DNA from 2 places in the Dactylosporangium sp. NPDC005555 genome. Region 1 is predicted to be linked to the other one. Evidence: riboswitches for the same ligand, from Rfam matches in the RefSeq annotation. Region 1 holds a riboswitch; the other holds the start of a gene.
The links. Region 1 has a riboswitch for S-adenosylmethionine ahead of ABZS58_RS20430 (aminotransferase class V-fold PLP-dependent enzyme). Riboswitches for the same ligand answer to the same signal wherever they lie in the genome.

Region 1 (5,404 bases):
CAGGACGGCCACGGCGCCTGAGACGGTGGCGCCGATGATCGGCACGAAGGCGGCGAGGAAGACCATCGTCGCGAGGGGGAACCAGAAGTCCACGTTGATGATGACCAGGAGCAGGCCGATGCCGAGGGCGTCGATGAAGGCGACCAGCACCGTGGCGCGGACGTAGGCGACCAGGGTGCGCCAGGCGGCCTCGCCGGCGCGGCGGATCGGGTCGCGGGCCGGGGTGGGCAGGACGCCGGTGAGGAAGAGCCAGATGCGGTGGCCGTCGCGCATGAAGAAGAACGTGACGAAGAGCACCAGCAGGAGCAGTGCGAAGAACTCGATGGTGGCGGTGGCGGTGGAGACGGCGCTGTCGGTGAGGCTGCCGCGGTTGTCGTTGAGCCAGTTGGACGCGGCGTCGAAGGTGGCGTCGAGCTGGCTGCCGTTGAGGTGCAGCGGGCCGGTGGTGAGCCAGCCCTGGATCTGGTTGACGCCGACGGAGGCCTTGTCGGCCAGGGCCGGGAAGCCGTCGACGAACTCGGAGACCACGAGGGTGAGGACGCCGGCGACGGCGGCCAGGCCCGTGATGAGGACCAGGAACGCGGCCAGGGACGGTGGCAGCTTCACCCGGCGGCGCAGGAAGCCCATCATCGGCGCGAGCAGCGCGGACAGCAGCAGCGCGATGCTCAGTGGGATGAGGACGGTCCTGAGGCGGCTGACGAGGAAGAGCAGGACGGCCAGCGCGGCGATGAGGACGAGCAGCCGCCATGACCAGGCGGCGGTGATGCGCAGCCCGTGCGGGACCTCGGCGTCGTCGCGGCTCATTGTCGAATGGTGACCCGTCGAAGCGTGACCCGTCGAAGCGTGACCGTCCTCCAGGGCGGGCGGTGGATCCTCCGGAGCCGGCGAAGCGGCCGCGGCCTCCTCCCGCTCGATGCGGGCCTTCTCGAGGCGTTGCTCATAGGCCCGCCGGAGGTTGACGCGCACCTGATCGAACCGGCCCACGGAACCCCCCTTGACGACGCGAGCGGACTCCCCACCGTAGACCGGGTCCGGCGGCGATGGCACGTACCCAGGCGGTAGCGTCGCATCCGTGACAGCCCAGCCAGCCGCCGGCTACCCGGTGACCACCGCCCCGCCCGTCGTGTCCGATGTGGAAGGGGGCCTGCCGATCCGGTTGCTGCACGACCGGGTCCTCGTGCGGCTCGAAGGCGCCGAGGGCGAGCGCCGGCACGTGTCCGGCATCGTGATCCCGGCGACGGCGTCGGTGGGACGGCGCCTGTCGTGGGCGACGGCGGTCGGCGTGGGCCCCAACGTGCGGTCGATCGTGTCCGGCGACAGGGTGCTGTTCGACCCGGAGGACCGCTCCGAGGTCGAGCTGCAGGGCCGCGACTACGTGCTGCTGCGGGAGCGTGACGTGCACGCCGTCGCGGCCCGCCGGGTGGAGCCGGACTCGACCGGGCTCTATCTGTAGGGGTAGGGATAGGGCCAGTACACCGGCGGCTGCGGCACCATGACCGGGACCGGCACGACCGGAGTGGGCGGAGCGGCGAGCACCCGGACCATCCCGTCCGGGAAGGTGATGTGATACCTGCTGCCGTCCCACACCGCGAGCGGCGCCTGCGGATCGCGGCCGATGAAGACCTGGCGGTAGGCCGCGAGCGCCGTGAGCAGCTGCCGCTCCTCGGCGAGGGCCTCCATCCGGCGCTCCGGTGTCTTGTCGAGGCCGCGGTACAGCCCGTCGCGCAGCAGCGCGAGCTTCGTCGCGTCGAACTGGAACGCCCGCATCGCCTTGGCGCCCGGGTCGCCGGCGACCCGCTTGGCCCACCGGCGGGCGGAGAGCCGGCGGCCGAGGGTGCCCAGGGCGGCCACCTCCGGCGGTGAGAACCAGCCGGCCCGCGCGTACTCGGTGAGCATCCGCTCGGTCAGCTTGCCCTCGTTGGAACGCTGCCACAGGGCGAAGCCGACCATGCACAGGAAGATCGGCATCATGACGGCGAAGTACCCGTACAGCAGCACCCAGGCGCTGGCGGAGGCCGTGACCGACATGAGGTTCCACGACCCGTGCAGCAGCATCGCGAGCAGCAGCCCGGCGATCGGCGCGAGCCACCGGACCGCCTTCGTCGAGCTGCGGGAGGCCAGGCCGAGCCCGATGCCGGTCATGGAGGTGAACAGCGGGTGCGCGAAGCCGGTCATCAGGATGCGCACCACGAAGATCGCGACGAGGGCGACCGCCCCGTTGACCGGTCCGGCGTCCTCGGCGGTGTCCGCGTAGCCCTTGAAGCCCAGGTACAGGATGTTCTCGACCATCGCGAAGCCCGTCGCGGAGAGTCCGCAGTACACGATGCCGTCGATCAGACCGGAGAACGCACGCGGGCGCCGCCAGAACAGCAGGATCGGCCCGAGCGCCTTCATGCTCTCCTCGATGAAGGGCGCGACCACGACCGCCACGATCGCGTCAGACAGGCCGAGCTTGTCGGCGAGCACCCCGCCCGCGGTGTTGACCACCAGCGCGACGGCGGTGGCGACGCACGCCCCCCATCCGAAGACGAAGACGAGATAGCGCACGGGCTCCGGCTCGTACCGGTCGAGCCAGAGGAAACAGGCGACCAGCAGCGGCACGGGGATGACCGCGGCGCCCACGCCGATGACCAGGGCGGTCCATCCGCCGCTGAAACCGAAGAACGCCAGCAGGGCCACGCCGCAGGCCGCGATCCCGCCCATGACGCCGATGAGCGTCCAGAGGCGGCGGCGGTCGGAGCGCTTGGCGGGCGGGGCGGCGGCGAGAGCGAGGGCCGCAGTCGGATAGCGCTGCTCGCCGGTGTCGGGAGCGGACTCCTCCATCACGTTGGGCACGACGTCGGCGGCTGCCCTGTCCCAGTCCTGCACCGAGGGTTTGCCCAGGCCGACCGGATCTCCGGCGGCGGGCGCGGCGCCGGCGACCGGACCAGCCCAAGGTGACCGCTCCTGCGCGGGCGGCGAAGCGGCTGGATCCGATGGCGTCCCACTCGGCGGGAGTTCGGTCATGGGCCAACCTTAACCGCGCTACGGTGAGCACAGGTCATGAGTGCCAGCGCACAGCCCCGGCTTGCTGGCCGGCAACCCTCGCGTTCGCGGCGGGGTGCCCCGGGTGATGACACGGTCCGGCGCGCGGTGTGTCCGGGCAAGCGCGAGCGGAGGGCTCTGCCATGTCCACGATCCTGTCCCCCGGTGACGTGAAACTGCGCGACGGCCGCAGTGTCGACTTCGCCAACCTCGACATCGCCGCGACCGCCCCGTGCCTGCGGGTCGTCGCGGACGCGGTCGCCGAGCTCCTGCCGTTCTACGGCAGCGTCCACCGCGGCGCCGGCGCACTGTCGGAGCGCTGCACCCGGGAGTATGAACAGGCCAGGGAGACCGTCGCGGACTTCCTCGGCGCCCGCGACGGCGACACGGTGGTCTTCACCCGCAACACGACCGACGCGCTGAACCTCCTCGCCCGGGTGGTGCCCGAGGGCGCGGCCGTGCTCACGTTCGACGCCGAGCACCACGCCAACCTGCTGCCGTGGAAGAAGACCGTGCACCTCGACGCGCCGCGCTCGCCGCAGGAGGCCGTGGCGGCGCTGGAGGACGCATTGCGCCGGGAGCGGTGCGGGCTGGTCAGCGTGACCGCGGCCAGCAACGTGACCGGCGAGGTGTGGCCGGTCACGGCCCTCGCCGACGTCGCGCACCGCTTCGGCGCCCGGCTGGCGGTCGACGCCGCGCAGCTCGCCCCGCACGCCCCGGTCGACCTGACCGCGCTGGGTGCGGACTATGTCGCGTTCTCCGGTCACAAGGTGTACGCACCGTTCGGCGCCGGAGTGCTCGCGGGCCGCGCGGACTGGCTCGACGCCGCCGAGCCGTATCTGGCCGGGGGCGGCGCCAGTGCCCATGTCGACGACGACGCCGGCGTGCGGTGGGCGACCGGCCCGGCCCGGCACGAGGCCGGCACGCCCAACCTGCTCGGCGCGGTCGCGATCGCCGCCGCGTGCCGTGAGCTCGCCGGTGCCGACCACCCGGCGGAGCGGGCCCTGGTCGCGCGGCTGCGGGCGGGGCTGGCCGAGCTGCCGCACGTGGAGGAGCTGCGGCTGTTCGGGCCGGAGGCGCAGCGGGTCGGCATCGTGTCGTTCGCGGTGCTCGGCGAGGACCCGGGCGAGCTGGCCACGCGACTCGGCCGCGACCACGGCATCGGCGTGCGGACGGGGCTGTTCTGCGCGCACCCGCTGACCCGGCGGCTCCTGGCGGAGGCGACCGCCCGCCTCGACCCGTCGGCGCAGGCGCCGGCGCAGGCGGTCCGCGCCAGCTTCGGCCTCGGCACCACGCAGGCCCACATCGACCGGCTCCTCGCCGCCCTTCGCTGACCGGCCTCATGATCTGTGAGGACTGTTTGTCGCCCTGACGATCAAAAGATCACGGAACGGCGAGTCAGATGCGGGACAGGACGACCGACGGGGTGAGGTCGGCGATGGTGATCGCGCCTTCGGCGACCTCGTCCCAGGTCAGCGGCGCGGACACCGTGGGCATCGCGCCGGCCCGCAGCGAGTACGGCGCCACCGTCGTCTTGAACGCGTTGTTCTGACTCCAGTCGATGAAGACCTTGCCCGGCCGCAGCTGGCGGGCCATCCGCGACACGATCAGCTCCGGTCGCCGACGGGAGAGCCCGTCGGCGACGTCCTTCACGTACGCGCTGATCTCGTCGGCCGTCTCGTCGCCGGACAGCTCCGCGGTCAGCTGCATCCCCTTGCGACCGGAGGTCTTCGCGACCGTCTCCAGCCCGTCGTCCGCGAGCCGGTCCCGGACCAGGAGCGCCACCTCGAAACACGCCGGAAGCGCGGCCGGCGGGCCGGGATCGAGGTCGATCACCAGCAGGTCGGGGTTGAGCGGCTCGCCGGAGGGGGAGATCCGCCACTGCGGCGTGTGCAGCTCCAGCGCCGCGAGGTTCGCCAGCCACACCAGCGTCGCGAGCTCCTCGACCACGATGAAGTCGAGCGTCTCCCGGCCGCGGCTGGAGCCCGGCACCGGCAGCGTGACCGTGCGGACCCAGTCGGGCGTCCCGGCGGGCGCGTTCTTCTCGAAGAAGCTGTTGCCCTCGACGCCGTTCGGGTAGCGGATCCGGGTGAGCGGCCGGCCCCGCAGATGCGGCAGGAGCACCGGCGAGATCCGGGTGTAGTAGTCGATGATCTCGCCCTTGGTGAAGCCGACCTGCGGATACAGCACCTTGTCGAGGTTGGTCAGGTCGAGGTGCCGGCCCTCGACCTCGACGCGGATCTTGTCAGCCATCGTGGACGTCCGATGCGGTCAGGTCGGGGCGCATGCGCAGGAACCGCGGGAAGCGCAGCCGCCCGTCGCGCGTGCGGTGGCTGAACTTCACCTCGATGACCAGCGTCGGCTCGACCCAGATCGCGCC
Region 2 (5,404 bases), on a different contig from region 1:
TGCCGAGCACGCCGCCGACGAGCCCGCCGATCGGCATCGTGCCCCACACGATGAAGCGCATCGTCGCGTTCATCCGGCCCAGCAGGTCGTCGGGAGTGATGGTCTGCCGGAAGCTGACCTGGGTCACGTTGTACACGACGACGCCGATGCCGAACATGACGCTGCCGAACGCGGCGAGCCACAGCCGCCAGTCGTCCCGGGCGAACGGCACGAGCAGCTCGCCGAGCGACGCGCCGAGCATCGAGATCCACATCGCCGGCCCCTGACCGAACCAGCGCACGAACGGCCCGACCAGGAACGCGCCGGCCAGCGCGCCGAGGCCGGTGACGCTGAAGTACAGGCCGATGACCGCCGGCGACAGCGCCAGGTCACGGGCGAAGTAGATGATGATCATCGCGTTGAAGATGGAGCCGAAGAAGTTGCCGGTGGCCGTGCACATGGAGATCGCCCGCAGCAGCCGGTTGCCCAGCACGAACCGGAGGCCCTCCATGATCTCCCGCCCGAGGTGGGCGTCGGCCTTGCGCGTGGGCGCCGGCTCGATCTTGCGGATCCGCCACAGGGCCAGCGCCGAGACCAGGTAGCTGGCCGCGTCGGCGGCGATCGCGAGGGGCCCGCCGAGGAACTTGACCAGGCCGCCGGCGACGGTCGGGCCGCCGATCTGGGAGGTGGAGCGGACCATCTCCAGCCGGGCGTTGCCCTCGACGAGGTGCTCCTTGCCGACCAGGAACGGCAGATAGCTCTGGTACGACACGTCGAAGAAGACCGTGCAGACACCGCAGAGCAGGCCCACCACGTACAGCTGCGGCATCCGCAACGCGTCGGCCCACCAGGCGACCGGGACGGAGGCGAGCAGGAGCGCCCGCACGACGTCGGCGACGATCATCGTCCCGCGCCGGCGCAGCCGGTCGACCAGGGCGCCGGCGGGGAGTCCGACCAGCAGGAACGCGGCGGTCTCGCAGGCGGCGAGGATGCCGACCTCCAGGGCCGTGGCGTCCAGCGTGAGCACCGCGACCAGCGGCAGTGCCAGCAAGGTCACCTGGGTGCCGACCTGACTGATGGTGTCGGCGGTGAACAGCAGCCGGAAGTCGTGATCGCGGAGGAGGCCGAGTCTCACGGACCCACTGTCGATGACCGATTGGGAAAAGTCAATCGTTAGACTCGGACGATGCGGCGACCAGCTACCGACGCGGAGGCCAAGGCACTCGCCTCCGGCATCCGCCTGCGCATCATCCGGCTCTGCCTGGACCGGGCGCTCACCAACAAGGAGATCGCCGAGCGGCTCGACGCCAATCCGGCGACCGTCCTGCACCACGTCCGGACGCTGGTCGCGACGGGCTTCCTGGTGCCGCAGGAGGAGCGCCGCGGGCCGCGCGGCACGCGCGAGGTGCCCTACCTGGCGACGACCAAGTCGTGGCAGCTCAGCCTCGGCGGCCAGCGCGCGGGCACCAACCGGGCGATGCTCGACGCCTTCGAACAGGAGCTGGCGCTGCTGGACGCCGAGATCGACGCGATCGACTTCGCCCGCCTCGGGCTGCGGCTCACCCCCGAGGAGTGGGAGGAGCTGCGGGTCCGCTTCCAGGCCCTGCTCGACGAATACGCCGGCCGCGAGCGGACCCACGGCCGACCGTATTCGATCTTCCTGGCGATGTACGAGGACCGCTCAAGAGACTGACGTCTGCCAGTTGGCCCACCGATCCACCGCGCGGAAACCGATCGCCTCGTTGATCGCGATCATGTGCGCGTTGACCTCGGCGTTGAAGGTGTCCACGATGCGCACCGACGGCTCCTGGGCCCGCAGCGTGCTCAGGTTGACCAGCTTGGTGATCAGGCCGAGCCGGTGCCCGCGGTGCTCGGGGTGCACCAGGGTGATCAGCTGCCAGGCGTGCCAGTCGATCGTCTTGGCCACCCGGATCGCGGTCCACGCGACCACCCGGCCGGTCGCGTCGTGGATGACCCCGGTCTCATACCGGCGGGAGCCGTACTGCGCCCGGACCGCCGACGCGCTGCGCAGCCGCTCGGCGTCGACCTTCTCCGGCTCGAGGTCCAGCTCGCCCATCGGCGACTCCTCGAGGAACGAGCTGTCCAGCAGCGCCAGGTCCTCGACCAGCTCGGGCGGCGGCGTGTTGCCCCACTGGACGGTCGAGTAGCCGGCCGCCTTCGGCCAGCTCTCGGCGAGCATCCGGTCCAGGGCGGCGTCATCGGCGCTCGACAGGTCCAGCCGGCGGCGGACGTCGAGCAGCTTGTTCGAAAGGCCCAGCGCCTCGGCGAACGGCGCCGCCGCTCCGATCGGCGTGCCGGCCTCGTCGGTGAGCACGCTGAAGCCCATCACCGACGTGCGGCCGCGGGCCGTCCCGAAGTCGACCGCGTGCCGGAAGAGCGCCCGGCCGACGCCCTGACGGCGGTGCTGCTTGGGCACCAGCACGTCGAGCAGCGCCTTGTCGAGGTTGTCGTGGTCGGGCAGGTCGAGCACGGCCACGCCGACCGGCTCCGCGCCGCGGTAGGCCAGGAAGGTGTGCCGCTGCGCGCCCGGCAGGGGCACGCGGACCCGCACGTCGTGCTCATAGCGGCAGTTGGGCGGGAAGTCCGGCAGGTCGGCGAGGATCGCCGCGTTGCCCAATGTGAACGCCGCGTCGACCTGCGCCGGGTCATCGGCGTCCAGCTCGACGATGCTGAGGTCCTGGGTCATGCCCGCCAGGGTGGCGCACCGGCACATCGACGGACAACAGATATTCGCATCGATGCCCGGAAATTGGTCGAGAGGACGCTCGCCAGCACCTCCGGTGCTGTGGTCGCGGGCCTGGACCAGGGTCCGGGCCTCGCGGCGACACGTCCTCCCGCATCGAGCATCCTGGCGCGCGGTCCTGAGGTCGTCAAGTCCCTCAGCGGGTGGCTTCGAGACGCTCGGCTCGACCGTGATCACGCTGCGTCGCGGTCGCCTCCGTCGATCGGCTGAGGAGCCCCTCGTCCGAGCGTGGAAGCGCTCTCTCGATCGCAGCCGATCCGACACCGTCCGTGACAGCTGTCAACTGGTTGCGCAAAAAAATCAGCCGTCAGCTCAAAAGCCCGGCCTCGCGCACGGACTTCAGCGAGGGCTTCACCCGGTGCGATGGGCCGACCCTGCCGGCGACCGCATCGAGGGTCTTCAGCCCGTCGCCGGTGTTGAAGATGACCGTCTCCTTCGCCGGGTCGAGCCTGCCGGTCTCCACCAGCTTCTTCAGCACCGCGGCGGTGACCCCACCGGCGGTCTCGGCGAAGACGCCCGCGGTGCGGGCGAGCAGCTCGATGCCGGCGCGGATCTCGTCGTCGTCCACGTATTCCATCCAGCCGCCGGTCCGGCGCACCGACTCCAGTGCGTAGACCCCCGCGGCCGGGTCGCCGATGTTGAGCGACTTGGCGATGCCGGTCGGCTTGACCGGGACGATCTCGTCGGTGCCCTTGTGCAGCGCGACCGCGATCGGGTTGCACCCCGCGGACTGCGCCCCGAACACCGTCCACTCCGTGTCCGGCACGAGCCCGATCTCGACCAGCTCGCTGAACGCCTTGTCGATCTTGGTGAGCAGCTCGCCGCTGGCCATCGGGATGACGACCTGCGCCGGGATGCGCCAGCCGAGCTGCTCGGCGACCTCATATCCCAGCGTCTTGGAGCCCTCGGCGTAGAACGGCCGGACATTGACGTTGACGAACGCGGTGTCCTCGAACTCGTCGGTCTCCGTCAGCTCCGAGCAGAGCCGGTTGACGTCGTCGTAGGACCCTTCGATCGCGACGACATCCCCGCCGTAGACGGCGCTCATCACGACCTTGCCGGGCTCCAGGTCCGACGGGATGAACACGGTCGACGGCACCCCGGCGCGCGCGGCGTGCGCGGCGACCGAGTTGGCCAGGTTGCCCGTGGAGGCGCACGAGTAGCGGGTGAAGCCCAGCGCCTTCGCGGCCGTCAGCGCCACCGAGACGACCCGGTCCTTGAACGAGTGGGTCGGGTTGGCCGAGTCGTCCTTGACCCACAGCTGACCGGTGATGCCGAGCTCCCTGGCCAGCAGATCGGCCTTGATCAGGGGGGTCAGCCCCGGGTCGAGCGTCACGCGGCTGTCGGGGTCGGTGCCGACGGGCAGGAGCGGCGCATAGCGCCAGATGTTCTGCGGACCCGCCTCGATCTGCTCCCGGGTGACCCGGGAGAGCGCCTCGGCGTCATAGCCCACCTCGAGGGGGCCGAAACACTCATAACAGGCGTGCTGCGCCGCGAGCGGGAACTGCGCCCCACAGCCACGGCAGACCAGGTGGCGGGCGGGAGAGTCGGTGAAGACGCTGAGCGTCGAGGTCATGGAGGCCTTCCTCTCATCTTCCCCAGGTGCATGGCCTTGCGCACCGGGACGGATTTGGCACCTACCGCGACCGGCCTCAACGTCGAGACGCGTCGCAGGGGTTGCCGGGGCTTCATCGGGCCGTATCCCTCTGCCCCTCTGGATGAGGTATTCAGTTGTGACGAGCGTGTTTCGACTTCGAGTGTAAGGGCCGACACGGGTGGCGTCGTATGAGTCATCTCACGAGATGGACCTGACTACGGTTTCACTCATGCATTCCGACGCGGCCGCCTGGTTCGCCAAGCGCACCTCGACCTGGCGCGACTGGACCCTCGCCGACCTTCAGCGCCGTAAGGGCGGCACCCGGATCAGCGTGGTGCTGCCGGCGTTGGACGAGGAGCCGACCGTCGGGGAGATCGTCACCGGTGTGCGCACCCTCATGCCGCTCGTCGACGAGGTGATCGTCGTCGACTCCGGCTCCGTGGACCGCACCGCCGAGGTCGCCCGGCAGGCGGGAGCCACCGTCCACCACCGCGACGACATCCTCCCCGGGACCGGATCCCGGCCCGGCAAGGGTGAGGTGCTCTGGAAGGCCCTCGCGGTCACCAGTGGCGACATCCTGGTGTACGTCGACGCCGACCTCACCGACTTCCAGCCGCACTTCGTCACCGGGCTTCTCGGCCCGCTGCTGGAGGACCCGGCCACCCTCATGGTGAAGGCGTTCTACGACCGGCCGCTGCTGGACGTGTCCGCCTCCGGCGGCGGGCGGGTCACCGAACTCGCCGCACGGCCGCTGCTCAACGCGTACTTCCCCGAGCTCGCCGGCGTGGTGCAGCCCCTCGCCGGCGAGTACGCGGCCCGCCGCTCGCTGCTGGAGTCGCTGCCCTTCGCGGCCGGGTACGGCGTCGAAACGGGCCTGCTCATCGACACCTACCGCACCGCCGGGCTCGACGCGATCGCCCAGGTCGACCTCGGCCAGCGCACCCACGGCCACCAGGACACCGCGGCCCTGGGCCGGATGGCCGCGACGATCCTGCGGACCATCCACACCAGGGTCACGCCGGGCACGCCGATCTGGCCGACCCTCACCCAGTTCGCCAGGCACG

Region 2: another riboswitch for S-adenosylmethionine. It lies ahead of thrC (threonine synthase); the one in region 1 lies ahead of ABZS58_RS20430 (aminotransferase class V-fold PLP-dependent enzyme).

What each region holds. Positions count from the first base shown of each region.
Region 1 is NZ_JBEXDG010000016.1:143,661-149,064, forward strand. It holds gene ABZS58_RS20415 (AI-2E family transporter) at 1-984, opposite strand, end outside; gene ABZS58_RS20420 (co-chaperone GroES) at 1,103-1,453, shown strand; gene ABZS58_RS20425 (PrsW family intramembrane metalloprotease) at 1,444-3,006, opposite strand; SAM riboswitch class IV at 3,039-3,155, shown strand; gene ABZS58_RS20430 (aminotransferase class V-fold PLP-dependent enzyme) at 3,168-4,358, shown strand; partial or broken gene ligD (non-homologous end-joining DNA ligase) at 4,471-5,277, opposite strand; gene ligD (non-homologous end-joining DNA ligase) at 5,270-5,404, opposite strand, start outside.
Region 2 is NZ_JBEXDG010000022.1:41,852-47,255, reverse strand. It holds gene ABZS58_RS24740 (MFS transporter) at 1-1,114, opposite strand, end outside; gene ABZS58_RS24735 (winged helix-turn-helix domain-containing protein) at 1,166-1,672, shown strand; gene ABZS58_RS24730 (GNAT family N-acetyltransferase) at 1,661-2,686, opposite strand; gene thrC (threonine synthase) at 3,051-4,319, opposite strand; SAM riboswitch class I at 4,330-4,468, opposite strand; gene ABZS58_RS24720 (glucosyl-3-phosphoglycerate synthase) at 4,570-5,404, shown strand, end outside.